Regions from separate parts of the Mesorhizobium sp. USDA 3734 genome, predicted to be linked through region 3. Evidence: riboswitches for the same ligand, from Rfam matches in the RefSeq annotation. Region 3 holds a riboswitch; each other region holds the start of a gene.
What was found. Region 3 has a riboswitch for cobalamin ahead of ACZ89F_RS30000 (aromatic ring-hydroxylating oxygenase subunit alpha). Riboswitches for the same ligand answer to the same signal wherever they lie in the genome.

Region 1 (4,395 bases), 3.9 Mb from region 3:
CGGCGCGACGAGGGTGCCTGAACTGTCGTTCAATCCCATTCCAGCGCTCCTTTTTTCCATTCATAAGCAAAGCCGATGGTCAGCACCGCCAGGAAGACCATCATCGACCAGAAGCCGAGCATGCCGATCTTCGAGAACGACACCGCCCACGGAAACAGGAAGGCCACTTCCAGGTCGAAGATGATGAACAGGATCGACACCAGGTAGAATCGGATGTCGAATTTCATGCGGGCATCATCGAACGAGTTGAAACCGCACTCGTAGGCGGAAAGCTTTTCGGGATCGGGATTGCGGTAGGCCACCAGGAAGGGTGCGGCCAGCAGCGCCAGGCCGACAACCAGCGCCACGCCTATGAACAGGACGATGGGCAGGTATGAGCTCAAGAGTGCGTTCATGCTCGGCTTTCCGTTGGCGCCAATCCACTTTGATTACAGCACCGGACCCTAATGCGGAAGCGTGACAGTTTAACCGCTGAACCGTTTTAAGGGCCTATGCTGCAACGCGGCGAGGGTTAGCGCAGCACTTCCAGCGAAGCAAGTCAAACCTTGTTCAAAACACTGACCTGGACGGCATATCCGGGGAAACTGGTCCGATCCGCTCTTGTTTGATTTCCTTCGCTTTTTACTCCACTTTTCTCTCCTGACATGGTTGCCGCCAAAACCCTGCTAGCATGGCCCGGAATCATCCATCCGACCCTCGGTCAAAACACTTCAAAGTGATGCCTGCATGAAGGAAAAGATCTCGCTCCCCATGGCCCGGCGCATTGCGCTTGCCGCCCAGGGGTTCCTCGATCCCCGCCCGACCGGCACGCCGGACCGCCGGCATTTTGCCCGCACGCTCTCCCGCACCGGCCTGTTGCAGATCGATTCCGTCAGTGCGGTGGTGCGCGCTCATTATATGCCGCTCTATTCACGCCTAGGCCCCTACCCGCTCGCCTTGCTCGACAACGCGGCCATGACGCGCAAGCGCACGGTGTTCGAATATTGGGCGCACGAGGCCTCCTTCCTGCCGGTCGAGACCTACCCGCTGATGCGCTGGCGCATGCAGCGCGCCGAGCGCGGTGACGAGATGTATCTGGGGCTGGCCAAATGGGGCCGCGAACACGCCGCCTATATCGAAGAGATCTACCGCCAGGTCGCCGAGCGCGGCCCGATCGCCGCTTCCGCGCTGGAAGGCCAGAAAGGTTCGGGCGGCTGGTGGGGCTGGAGCCATGCCAAGCATGCCTTCGAATGGCTGTTCTGGGCCGGGCGCATCACCACGGCGCACCGGCGCGGCTTCGAACGCTTCTATGACCTGCCTGAACGCGTGTTGCCGCAGGCGATCCTCGATCTGCCGGTGCCTGCGGCCGAGGACGCGCACCGCGAATTGCTGCGCATTTCCGCCCGCGCCCACGGCGTGGCGACATCAGGCGATTTGCGCGACTATTTCCGCCTGTCGCCGGCCGATATGAAAGGCCGACTGGAGGAACTGGTCGAAACAGGCGAACTGCTGCCGGTGCGCGTCGAAGGCTGGGACAAGCCGGCTTATCTTCATAAAGACGCCCGTCTGCCACGCAAGGTCGAGGCCCGCGCCCTGCTGGCGCCGTTCGATCCGGTCGTCTTCGAACGCTCGCGCACCGAGCGCCTGTTCGATTTCCACTACCGCATCGAGATCTATACCCCTGCCGACAAGCGGCAATATGGCTACTACGTCCTGCCCTTCCTGCTCGGCGACAGGATCGTCGCGCGCGTCGACCTCAAGGCAGACCGCCCGGCAAGCGTGCTGCGGGTCCATGCGGCCTATGCCGAGTCTGGCGCGCCGCCTGAAACCGCCGCTCAGCTGTTCGAGGAATTGAAGCAGATGCAGGGCTGGCTCGGCCTCGAACGCATCGAAGCGACGCCCGCCGGTGATTTGGGTCCGGCGCTGGCCGACCTGACCGTGTCGTAAGCTCGCGTTGACACCGCTGCCCGCAAAAGCCTAAATCCGTTCCAGACGGTCTCTTCTCTTCAACGAGAGGAGCCAAGAGGGAATGCGGTGCGGGACAAAATCCCAAATCCGCGGCTGTCCCCGCAACTGTAAGCGAAGAGCCAAGGCCGAAAGCCACTGGGAGTTCCCGGGAAGGCGGCTACCAAGGCGATGACCCGCGAGCCAGGAGACCTGCCGTCTGCGACTGTAGAATCCGATCGCCCGGCGGGTTTCCGGGCAAGGAGCCCGATTTTTGGACCACGACAGCAGTTTTTCGGCTGGCACAGCGGATATATCGTCCGGCCATGATGATGCCTTGGCCGGCGTCACCGTCATCGTCTGCGCCTCCTGCCGCGACGAGACAGGCTCCGACGCCCATCCCCGCGCCGGCGAATTGCTGGCGGACGACACGCGCCGCGCTGCATCTGGCGAAGACATCCGCATCCGCAGCGTCGAATGCCTTGGCAATTGCAAGCGGCGCCTGAGTGCCGCCATCCTGCGCGACGGTTGCTGGAGCTATGTCTTCGGCGACCTGACCGCGACCAGCGGCGCCGACCTCGTCACCGGCGCCAAACTCTTCGCCACCTCGACCGATGGCCTGATTCCGTGGCGCGGCCGACCCGATAGCCTGAAGCGTGGCCTCGTTGCCCGCATCCCTCCCCTCGACATGCTGAAGGACTGACCATGACCGCCTCCGTATCCCGTGTTCCCTGCACCGTCGTCACCGGCTTCCTCGGCGCCGGCAAGACGACGCTGGTCCGCCATCTGCTGGAAAACGCCGGTGGCAAGCGTATTGCCATCATCGTCAACGAATTCGGCGACATCGGCATCGATGGCGAGATCCTGAAGGGCTGCGGCATCGACACCTGCCCGGAGGAAAACATCGTCGAACTGGCCAATGGCTGCATCTGCTGCACCGTCGCCGACGACTTCGTCCCGGCGCTTGACCAGATACTCGCGCTGACGCCGAGGGTCGACCACATTCTGATCGAGACCTCGGGCCTGGCTCTGCCCAAGCCGCTGGTCCAGGCTTTCCAGTGGCCGAGCGTGAAAAGCCGGGTGACCGTCGACGGCGTCATCGCTGTGGTCGACGGCCCGGCATTGGCCGAGGGCCGCGTCGCCAACGACATGGACGCCTTGCAGGCGCAGCGCGCTGAGGACGAGACGCTTGATCACGACGACCCGGTGGAAGAAGTGTTCGAGGACCAGATTGCCTGCGCTGACCTGATCATCCTGTCGAAGAGCGACCTGATGGACGCCGCTGGCACCGCTCGCGCCAACGCCATCATCAACGAACACTCCGCCCGCGCGGTTAAGATCGTGCCGACGTCGCATGGCAAGGTCGATCCCTCCGTGTTGCTCGGGCTCGGTCTGGCCGTCGAGGACGACATCGAGAACCGCAAGTCCCATCATGACGGCGCCTTCGACCATGAGCATGACGACTTCGACACCTTCATCGTCGACATTGCCTCGATCGCCAATCCCGATGATCTGGCAAAACGCGTCGCCACCGTCGCCGAAGAAGAAAATGTGCTGCGCGTGAAAGGCTTCGTCGAGGTCGGCGGCAAGCCGATGCGGCTCTTGCTGCAGGCGGTCGGGCCGCGCGTCAACCATTACTATGACCGCGCCTGGACGGCGCAGGACGACCGCCGCTCGCGCCTCGTCGTCATCGGCCTGAAGGGGCTGAACCGCCCGGCGATCGAGCGTATACTCGCCGGCTGATTTCGGACACGGGTCGCGATGCACATCCTCACCACGACATCCGCCTCGCTCGACGACCTCGCCGAGCCGGTCGATCTGCGGCAGACGCCGGCGGATATCGTGGCCCTGTCCTTCACCGACAGCGACCTCGCCGGACTGGCGGCGGCGTGGAAGGCCGATGCCGCCCGCCTGCCCTCGATGCGGCTGGCCGCCCTGCGCGACCTGCGCCACCCCATGTCCGTCGACCTCTGGATCGACAGTGTCGCCCGCCACGCCAAAATCATCCTCGTGCGCATCCTCGGCGGCTACGACTGGTGGCGCTACGGCTGCGACCAGCTCGCCTCGACCGCCCGAGAGCGCGGCATAAAACTGGCGCTGCTGCCCGGCGAGAGCCATGACGAGGATCTGCGCCTGATCGAAGCCTCGACATTGCCGCGCGAGGAGTTGGACGGCCTGCTCGACTATTTCCGCGAGGGCGGCCCGGCGAATATGAATGCGCTGGTGCGGAGGTTGGCGCGGCTGACGGGACAGGATGCGGCCGTCGAAGAGCCGGTCGCTGTGCCGAAAGCCGGTTACTACGACCCCGGCCGCGGCGTCGTCCCCCTCCCCCTCGAGGGGAGGGTCCGGCCGCAGGCCGGGGGTGGGGTCCCCTCCGAAGTGCGCCGGCTTGAAGAGACGTCGAGTCCGGTCGTACCGACCCCACCCGGCCCTGCGGGCCACCCTCCCCTCGAGGGGGAGGGAAAGGTCGTG
Region 2 (4,395 bases), 3.9 Mb from region 3:
CTATGCCGCGCATGGCGCGGTGGCGGTGTTCGCGTTTGCCCTGCTGGCGCTGTTCTGGACCTATCGGCTCGGCGACAACCCGTCGATCCGTCCGGGCAAGACGCGACCGGCCAACCCGCTCGCCAATATAGGCCGCTTCATCGCCCAGCCCAGGCTGCGGCTGGCCTGGCTGATCGCCTTCGGCCGCTCTTGTTTCTGGACGACGTTCTTCGTCTATGGGCCGCTGTTCATGGTGATCACCGGCGAGGGCAAGCTGGCCGGTGGCCTGCTGGTTTCGGCCGGCAACGCGCTTTTGTTCATGGCCATTTTCTGGGGCAAGGCAGGAAAGCGCTTTGGCGGCCGCAGGACCATGACATTCGCCTATTTCGCCATATCGGCCATGCTGCTGGCGGCGGGCCTCGTCGGCGAAACCGTGCCGCTGCTCACCGGCGCCTTCCTGCTTGGCGGCGCCTTCTTCACCATTGCACTCGACGCACTCGGCTCGACCGCCTTCATGCGCTCGGTGCGCTCCTATGAAAGATCGCAGATGGCGGCGGTCTATCGCACCTATCTCGATTTTTCCGAACTGACGCCGCCGCTGGTCTATTCCGTGGTGCTGGCCTTCTTCGGGCTCGGCTCGGTGTTCGTCACGCTCGGCCTGCTGGCGGCAGTCTGTGGCTTTGTGACCTGGCGTTATCTGCCGAAATCGCTTTAGTCGACCTTGATAATTCTACTCCGGCGGACATCTGTCGCGATTTTCTCCGCTTCCGGTGCTCACGGACCCAAAAGTCCGCTGCGCTCCGGTTCTCGAAAACCACTCCATATGCCTCGTCGGAGCGAATTCTGAAGGCCGACTAGGTGGTTGCCTTGCGTACTGCGTGGCGCTCGCACACCCAGTTGTGGAAGCGGTGCAGGTCGTATTCCTCGGGCATCAGCACGCCGGCTTGGTGGCGCATCGAGCGCAGGCCTCTCTGATTGACCTCGCAGATATCAGCGTCCTCCTCCAGCACCTGCGTGCCGAAGGCGACGATGTTGTCGATGTCGGTCGTGGCGAGCGCTTCGGGCGCGAACAGCCACTCCGCGACAAGCTCGGTCTGCTCGGGGCCGAGCGGCACCAGCCGCACCGTCCTGACATAGTCGACATGGCCGACGACGAACATCGACGGCAGGCTGGTGGCGTATGTCTGGCCCGCAGTGCGCTCGGCCGGTGTCAAGCTCGAGAAGACCGGCCCATGCGCCTGGCCGTCGCGCGACCAGGTTTCGGCGCCGGCGCGCAGGCCGCCGGAAAACTCCGGCGCGTCATTGTCGGCATGGCGAACCCATTCGGGATCGTCGTGACGGCCCATCAGGCCGCGGCCATAGATCGGCACCAGCCGCGACAGGTCCTTGTGGACGCCTGGGCAATGCAGGCACTCGTTGAAGTTTTCCCAAAAAATCTTCCAGTTGCAGTTCATCACCTTGCGCAGCACGTGGCCGCTCACCAGCGTCTCCAGCGGCCAATTGCCGAGATCGCCGGAGGCGGGATCGAAGGATGTTTGCGCCGAGCCGGCGGCGTCCTCCTGCAGGTTGACGAAAACGAAGCCGCGCCACACCGAGAGTGCTACCCGATAAAGCGGATGGTCGGCCTTGTCGAAGCCTTCAGGCAGCGATTTCGACGGCACACGCACGAGGTCGCCACGCAACGAGTAGGACCAGGCGTGGTAGGGACAGGTGATCAGCCGCGCCTTCAGCCGACCTTCGCTTTCCTGGCAGAGCTGCGAGCCGCGATGGCGGCAGGTGTTGTGAAAGGCGCGCAGTTCGCCGGTCTCGTCACGCAGCACGAGGATGTCTTGCGTGCCGATGCGGAATCTGCGGAAAGCCAGTGGTTGCGCAAGGTCGGCCTCGCGGCAGACGAGCAGCCAGCTTCGATACCAGATGGCGTCGAGATCTTCTTGATAGCTGCCTGCATCCCAATAGGCCGAAGACGGCAGCGTCGGTTCGGCCCGGGTCAGGCCATTGTAGGGATCGCGCTCGCTGGCAGTGGGCTGCATGGCTGGCTTCCTCCAAGGATGCCAGCCGACACCCGGCCAGGAAAATTGTCAATTGCGGCACCGGCGGGCCTCGGCTGGTACGACGCATTCGCAATGGTTGTCGGCGGAATTTGGTTTGCCGGAGGCGAGGATTCTGCCTATAGTCGCTGATGTCGTCGGTTCCATTTTGGAGCCAAGAGGGAATGCGGTGCGGGCGAGTTTCGCCCAATGCCGTGGCTGCCCCCGCAACTGTGTGCGGTAGTCCTCTCCATATGCCACTGAAGATTTTTTCTTCGGGAAGGTGGGGAAGGGCGCTGATCCGCGAGCCAGGAGACCTGCCGGCGACAGGAAACTGACTTCGATGCCCTCGGGTGGAGGGCGAAAGGACAAGACATGACTACCGCTTCCGTCTCCCTCGGCGCCGCCGTCTCCTCGCAGTCGCGCTTCATGCAGCTCGCGCTCGCGGCGCTGCTCGGCATCTTCGTCATCGGCTTTGTCGGCTTCTCGCATATCGATGCGGTCCACAATGCAGGCCATGACAATCGCCATTCGATGGCGTTTCCCTGCCACTGACGAGGATCTGACATCATGAATCTGTTTCGCAACGTCGTGTTCATCGCGGCGATCGCCGGGCTCGTGGCTGGCGTCGTTCTCGCCTGCATGCAGGCCTATGCCACCGTGCCGCTCATTCTCAAGGCGGAAGTCTACGAACAGGCCGAAGGCGGCCACAGCCATGACCATGCCGCGGCGCCTGCCGACGCCACCAGCGGCAACGCGATGAGCTCGGCCGCACCGGCGACAAACACCATGAGCGCCGCCACGCCGGCACCGGCGGAAGCGGCGGCTCCCGCTGAGGACGAGGGCTGGGCGCCGGCCGACGGCTTCGAGCGTTTTGCCTTCAACGTCGTTTCCAATGTCGTCACCGGCATCGGTTTCGCGCTGATCCTGGTCGCGGTTTCCGAATTCGCCGGTGGCATCGGTGGTTGGCGTCAGGGCGTGTTCTGGGGCTTGGCCGGCTTTGCCGTGTTCACGCTGGCGCCGGGCCTCGGCCTGCCGCCGGAACTGCCGGCCATGCCGGCGGCCGACCTGACCCAGCGCCAGATCTGGTGGACGGCAACCGTGGTGGCGACCGCCATCGGCCTTGGCCTGATCGCGTTCCGCAAGTCGCTGCCGCTGGCGATCCTGGCCGTGGCGTTGATCGTCGCGCCGCATATTGTCGGCGCGCCGCAGCCCGACAGTTTCGAGACGCCGATCCCTGAAGGCCTGCATCACCAGTTCGTGGTGGCGGTGACGCTGACCAATCTGGTGTTCTGGCTGGTGCTCGGCGCGGTCGTCGGCATGGTGCGTGGCCGCTTCACCGGCACGGCGACCAGCCTGCGCGACAGCTTTGCCTGAAGGCAGGGCCCTGACCTTCCTCATCGGTGGTGCGCGCTCCGGCAAGAGCGCGCACGCCGAAACCCTGGCGACGGGTTTGCCGCCGCCATGGACTTATGTCGCCACGGCGCAAGCCTATGATGACGAGATGCGCGAACGCATTTCGCTGCACCGGTCGCGGCGCGGCGAAGGCTGGACGACCATCGACGCACCGCTCGATCTCGCCGGCGCGCTCGCGGCCTTGCCGGACGACCAGCCGGTGCTTGTCGACTGCCTGACGCTGTGGCTGACCAATCATATGCTGGCCGAACATGATCTCGACCTGGAATGCCGGCGATTGGCGGACGTGCTGTCGCGACCACGCGGACCGTGGTTCGTGGTGTCCAATGAAGTCGGCCAGGGTATCGTACCGGACAATGCACTGGCGCGCCGTTTCCGCGATGCCGCCGGCCGGCTCAACCAGCAGGTCGCTGCCATCGCCGACACGGTGCTGCTGATGGTGGCGGGATTGCCGCTCAAGGTGAAATGACATGACCGACATCGAAGACCGGGACGAAGAACGCCATCGCGCCAAGATGGCCAAGCGCAAGGCCGTGCAGGATGCCGAGGTGGCGAGCAAGACGGTCGAGAAGGGGCTGCTGATCGTCAACACCGGCCCGGGCAAAGGCAAGACGACAGCCGCCTTCGGCCTGGCGCTGCGGATGCTCGGCTACGGCAAGCGCGTCGGCGTCGTCCAGTTCATCAAGGGTAAATGGCACACAGGCGAGAAAGACGCCTTCGCCGCCTTCGGCGACCGCGTCGTCTGGCACGCGATGGGCGAGGGCTTCACCTGGGAAACGCAGGATCTTAAGCGCGACATCGCAGCCGCCGAAGCGGCGTGGGCCAAGGTGCTGGAGCTGATGGCCGATCCGTCGATCAGCCTACTGGTGCTCGACGAACTGAACATTGCGCTGCGCTACGACTATCTTGATCTCGACAAGGTGGTAGCAGCGTTGGAGGCCCGGCGCGAGGGCCTGCACGTCGTCGTTACCGG
Region 3 (4,395 bases):
GCTGGTTGGCGTTGTTGGAGCCAAAGTTGTCGCTGCCGGCGAAGGCACTGCCGGTGATGGCCAGAACGGTGGCGGCAGCAATGAGGATCTTGTTCATTTTAGTCTCCTGAATTTTTCAAGCCTCTCCAGGGCGGCGGGACAGACCCGCCGTCCGCGTGGAGTTGGCTGTTAGTGGCCGAAGAGGTTGCGGTCGCTGCCCTGAGCGGGCGTCTGGGCAACCGGTTCCGACGTCTTGGTGGAGGCCGTGTACGACTGGTCCACCGCGGCTGCGGGCTGGTTGGCGCCATTGGAGCCAAAGTTGTCACTGCCGGCGAAAGCGCTGCCCGAGATGGCCAGAACGGCGGCGGCAGCAATAAGGATCTTGTTCATTTTAGTCTCCTGAATTTTCTGGATTTCGCCAGGACGGCGGGCAGACCCACCGTCAACTGCGAATCCGCTGTTAGTTGTTGCCGAAGAGGTTGCGGTCGCTGCCCTGAACGACGGGCTGCTTCTCAGCCGGAGCCGACTTCTGCTGGACCGAAGCCGTATACGAGCTGTCAACCGAGGTGACGGCAGGCTGGTTGGCGCCATTGGAACCAAAGTTGTCGCTGCCGGCGAAAGCGCTACCCGAGATGGCCAGAACGGCGGCGGTAGCAAGAATAATCTTCTTCATCTTAAGTCTCCTGAATTTTTGGATTTCGCCAGGGCGGCGGGCGAACCCGCCGTCAACTGGTGATTCGGCTGTTAGTGGTTGCCGAAGAGGTTACGGTCGCTACCCTGAGCAGGCGTCTGAGCAGCCGGTTCCGACTTCTTGATCGAAGCGGTGTACGAGCTGTCGACAGCAGTGGCTGCCGGGGCGTTCGAACCATAGTGGTCGCTACCATTAGCGAAGGCGCTGCCGGAAATGGCCAGAAGGGCGGCGGCAGTGAGAATGATCTTTTTCATTTTATGTACTCCAGTATTTTTCCCGTCCGTCTAGCGGCGTGTCTTGGGAGGAAATCGCGTCGTTCGGACAGCCCCGATGTGGTAGGGCCGGTCTGCCTTTTCCAATCACGAAGTTGTTCCATGTGGACCATGAATCCGGCGCTTGAAATTGCGCCCCAGGCTCCCCACGGGATAATTTTTTCTTTATTTATCAGACAGTTATTACATCACGAATATTCACCGCTTAGGCGGTTTTCGAGCCGGCGTTCACACCGTCCTGCACGCACTGTCAACAGAAACGAACCGTTCGGTTCGATTTTAGAGCGAGCTAATAGTCACTTTTCGAAACTGTTAACCTTTTCTGACCCCGATCAGGGGGCGGCTTCGGGGAAGTTGCAGAAGGGAATGACTGCCGCGGAGATAGGGTTTCAGCTTCGCAATCGCCAACCGGAACGTTTCGCATGCGTGTCGCGCCGCATGGATACGATGTCGTTTTCATGCCGATGACGCGCCCGCGATCGTGGTTAGATCATGCCATCTCAGGTGCCGCTTCGTGACGACGAGGCGGAGAATTGGGAAGCCGGTCAGAATCCGGCGCTGCCCCCGCAACGGTGGTGGAGTTCAAGTCGCAACGGGAGACCACTGGGCAACTGCCTGGGAAGGTGTCGCGATGGTCCGCAAGGACAACTCCAGAGCCCGGAAACCAGCCCGAGATTTCTAGACTCGACTGATCGCGGTGGGCGGTCAAGAGGTGGATCGCGCGTGTCCGGCCCATTGCCGACCTGCGTCCAATCCTTCCTCCGTCACCACCAGTTCAGTCCTTAAAGCGAGGACAGGACATGGATATTCGCAACGACATGCTGAGGCTCTTGAACGGCCGCCGGCAAGGCTTTTCGCTAGAGCAGCCCTTCTACACCGATCCGGACTATTTCAAGCTCGACATGGAGCTGATCTGGTATCGCGACTGGCTGTTCATCGGCCATGATTGCGAACTGCCGAAGCCGGGCAGCTACATCACCGTGCAGATCGGCGACTATCCGGTCGTTCTTGTCCGTGACCAGCAAGGCAAGATCAACGCCTTCCACAATTCCTGCCGACATCGCGGCAGCCGCGTCTGCAACACGGAGAAGGGTACGGCGGCAAAGCTCGTCTGTCCCTATCATCAGTGGACCTATGAACTCGACGGCCGCCTGCTGTTTGCCCGTCAGATGGCCGACGGTTTCGACAAAAGCCAGTTCAGCCTGAAGCCGGTCGCCTGCGAGAGCGTCGGCGGCTACATCTTCATCTGCCTGGCCAAGGAGCCGGCTGACTTCGCGCCGATGCGGGCGATGATCGAACCCTATCTTTTGCCGCACCGTTTGCGCGAGGCAAAGATCGCCTTCGAGAGCACGATTATCGAGAAAGGCAATTGGAAGCTGGTCTGGGAGAACAACCGCGAGTGCTACCACTGCGTCGCCAACCACCCTGAGCTGTGCAAGACCTTCCCCGAGGCGCCGACGGTGACCGGCGTCAACGGCGCCGACAGCGACCCCGAGATGGTCGCGCACTGGGCCAAATGCGAGGCATCAGGCCTGCCGAGCAAATTCCGCATCGATCCGGCCGGACAGTATCGCGCCACCCGCGCGCCGCTGCTGCGCGACGCCGTCAGCTACACCATGACCGGCAAGCTGGCGGTGAAGAAGAACCTCTCCGACACTGTCTCCACCGAAGGGATCGGCACCTTGATGCACTATCATTATCCGACGACATGGAACCACATCCTCATCGATCACGCGGTGACGTTCAGGGTGCTGCCGATCAGCGCCACGGAAACGGCGGTGACGACCAAGTGGCTGGTGCACAAGGATGCGGTCGAGGGTGTCGATTACACCATCGAAGACCTCACCCATGTCTGGACCGAGACCAACGACCAGGACCGCCGCATCGTCGAGGAAAACGCCTTCGGCATCCTGTCGCCCGCTTATGAGCCCGGCCCCTATTCGGAGCTGCATGAGGGTGGCGTGATCCAGTTCGTCGAATGGTACGCGTCGTTCATCGGGCCGCGCCTTGCCGAGGGCGGCCGGCCGACGTTGCGCAGCGTCGCCTAGCATAAAACAAAGGGACAAGAGGATGAATGCGATGACGGATCTTGGCCTCTATCGCCATCTCGACCAGATGACGCCGTGGAACGACAGGCTGCAGGTGCTGGAAGTGATCGGCGTCAGCGACGAAGCGCCTGACGTCAAGACCTTCACCTTCCGCTCCGACAACCAGACCTGGTTTCGCTACAAGCCGGGCCAGTTCGTGACGCTTGAACTGCCGACATCAGACGGGCCGCTGATGCGCACCTATACGCTGTCGTCCTCGCCGTCGCGGCCGTTCTCGATCGCGGTGACGGTGAAGGCGCAAGCGGGCAGTGCAGGCACGCGCTGGATGTTCGACCATCTCACGCCGGGCTCGCACGTCAAGGCCTACGGGCCGACCGGCGATTTTTCGCTGCACAGCCACCCGGCGGCCAAGTATCTGTTCATTTCGGCAGGCTCCGGCGTGACGCCGATGATGTCGATGCTGCGCTGGCTGAATGACTGTGCGCCATGGACCGATGTCGGTTTCGTCAACTGCGCGCGCCGCCCGGAGGAGATCATTTTCCGCAAGGAACTCGAACTGCTCGGCAGCCGCATGCCCGGCCTGTCGCTCGGCTTCATGATCGAGGAACGGTCGAGCCGCGAGGGCTGGTTCGGCCATATGGGTCGCATCGATGCGATCCGGCTGCCGCTGCTGGCGCCCGATTTCCGTGAGCGCGAAATCTTCTGCTGCGGCCCCGATCCCTTCATGCGCGCCGTGCGCGGCATGCTGGACTCCGCCGGCTTCGACATGACGAAATACCATCAGGAGAGCTTTGCGGCGCCTGTCGTGGAAGAAATCCCGGCGCCGTTCACCGCGCCGACTGAAAACGGTGCCGCCATTGTCGTCGAAGCCGCGACGCCGATCCGTTTCGCGCTTTCGGATGTCGACGCCGAATGCGTCGCCGGCCAGACCGTGCTGCAGACGGCACGGGCCTCGGGCGTGCGGATTCCCGCCGCATGCGAGTTCGGCCTGTGCGGCACCTGCAAGGTTAGGAAGGTCGCGGGCGACGTCGAGATGAGCCACAATGGCGGCATCCTCGATCACGAAATCGACGACGGTTTTATCCTCGCCTGTTGCTCAAAACCGCTTTCGGCCCTCGAAATCGAGGCGTGATCCGCTTGGAGCCGCCGGTGCACGCTGGCTTGCCAAGAAAGAATCGAGTGTTTACAGGCCTTATAAGCTGAGCGACCGCGCCGACCGACGATTGCTCGCGCAGCTGCGGGGGCCAAAAGCAATGCGTCATACCGATGTCTACGCAATTTCGAGCAAGGACATTGTCTTTGAATCCTTCGACGGCGAAGCCGTCGTGCTCGATCTTTCGAACGGGAAGTATTTCGGATTTTCCGATTCGGGCAGCAGGATCTGGCAGGCGCTATCGTCCGGCGT

Region 1: it holds a riboswitch for cobalamin, as region 3 does, so the genes downstream of both, ACZ89F_RS11175 (DUF1636 family protein) here and ACZ89F_RS30000 (aromatic ring-hydroxylating oxygenase subunit alpha) in region 3, are expected to answer to the same signal.
Region 2: it holds a riboswitch for cobalamin, as region 3 does, so the genes downstream of both, ACZ89F_RS11345 (CbtB domain-containing protein) here and ACZ89F_RS30000 (aromatic ring-hydroxylating oxygenase subunit alpha) in region 3, are expected to answer to the same signal.

The regions. Positions count from the first base shown of each region.
Region 1 is NZ_JBWCCW010000001.1:2,342,042-2,346,436, reverse strand. It holds gene ACZ89F_RS11190 (NuoB/complex I 20 kDa subunit family protein) at 1-39, opposite strand, end outside; gene ACZ89F_RS11185 (NADH-quinone oxidoreductase subunit A) at 30-395, opposite strand; gene ACZ89F_RS11180 (winged helix-turn-helix domain-containing protein) at 727-1,926, shown strand; cobalamin riboswitch at 1,956-2,158, shown strand; gene ACZ89F_RS11175 (DUF1636 family protein) at 2,198-2,626, shown strand; gene cobW (cobalamin biosynthesis protein CobW) at 2,629-3,666, shown strand; gene ACZ89F_RS11165 (cobaltochelatase subunit CobN) at 3,685-4,395, shown strand, end outside.
Region 2 is NZ_JBWCCW010000001.1:2,379,314-2,383,708, forward strand. It holds gene ACZ89F_RS11335 (MFS transporter) at 1-694, shown strand, start outside; gene ACZ89F_RS11340 (aromatic ring-hydroxylating oxygenase subunit alpha) at 834-2,009, opposite strand; cobalamin riboswitch at 2,149-2,345, shown strand; gene ACZ89F_RS11345 (CbtB domain-containing protein) at 2,382-2,561, shown strand; gene ACZ89F_RS11350 (CbtA family protein) at 2,577-3,383, shown strand; gene cobU (bifunctional adenosylcobinamide kinase/adenosylcobinamide-phosphate guanylyltransferase) at 3,376-3,891, shown strand; gene cobO (cob(I)yrinic acid a,c-diamide adenosyltransferase) at 3,893-4,395, shown strand, end outside.
Region 3 is NZ_JBWCCW010000001.1:6,288,476-6,292,870, forward strand. It holds gene ACZ89F_RS29980 (DUF680 domain-containing protein) at 1-97, opposite strand, end outside; gene ACZ89F_RS29985 (DUF680 domain-containing protein) at 169-369, opposite strand; gene ACZ89F_RS29990 (DUF680 domain-containing protein) at 440-652, opposite strand; gene ACZ89F_RS29995 (DUF680 domain-containing protein) at 724-924, opposite strand; cobalamin riboswitch at 1,428-1,629, shown strand; gene ACZ89F_RS30000 (aromatic ring-hydroxylating oxygenase subunit alpha) at 1,743-2,990, shown strand; gene ACZ89F_RS30005 (FAD-binding oxidoreductase) at 3,022-4,122, shown strand; gene ACZ89F_RS30010 (PqqD family peptide modification chaperone) at 4,214-4,395, shown strand, end outside.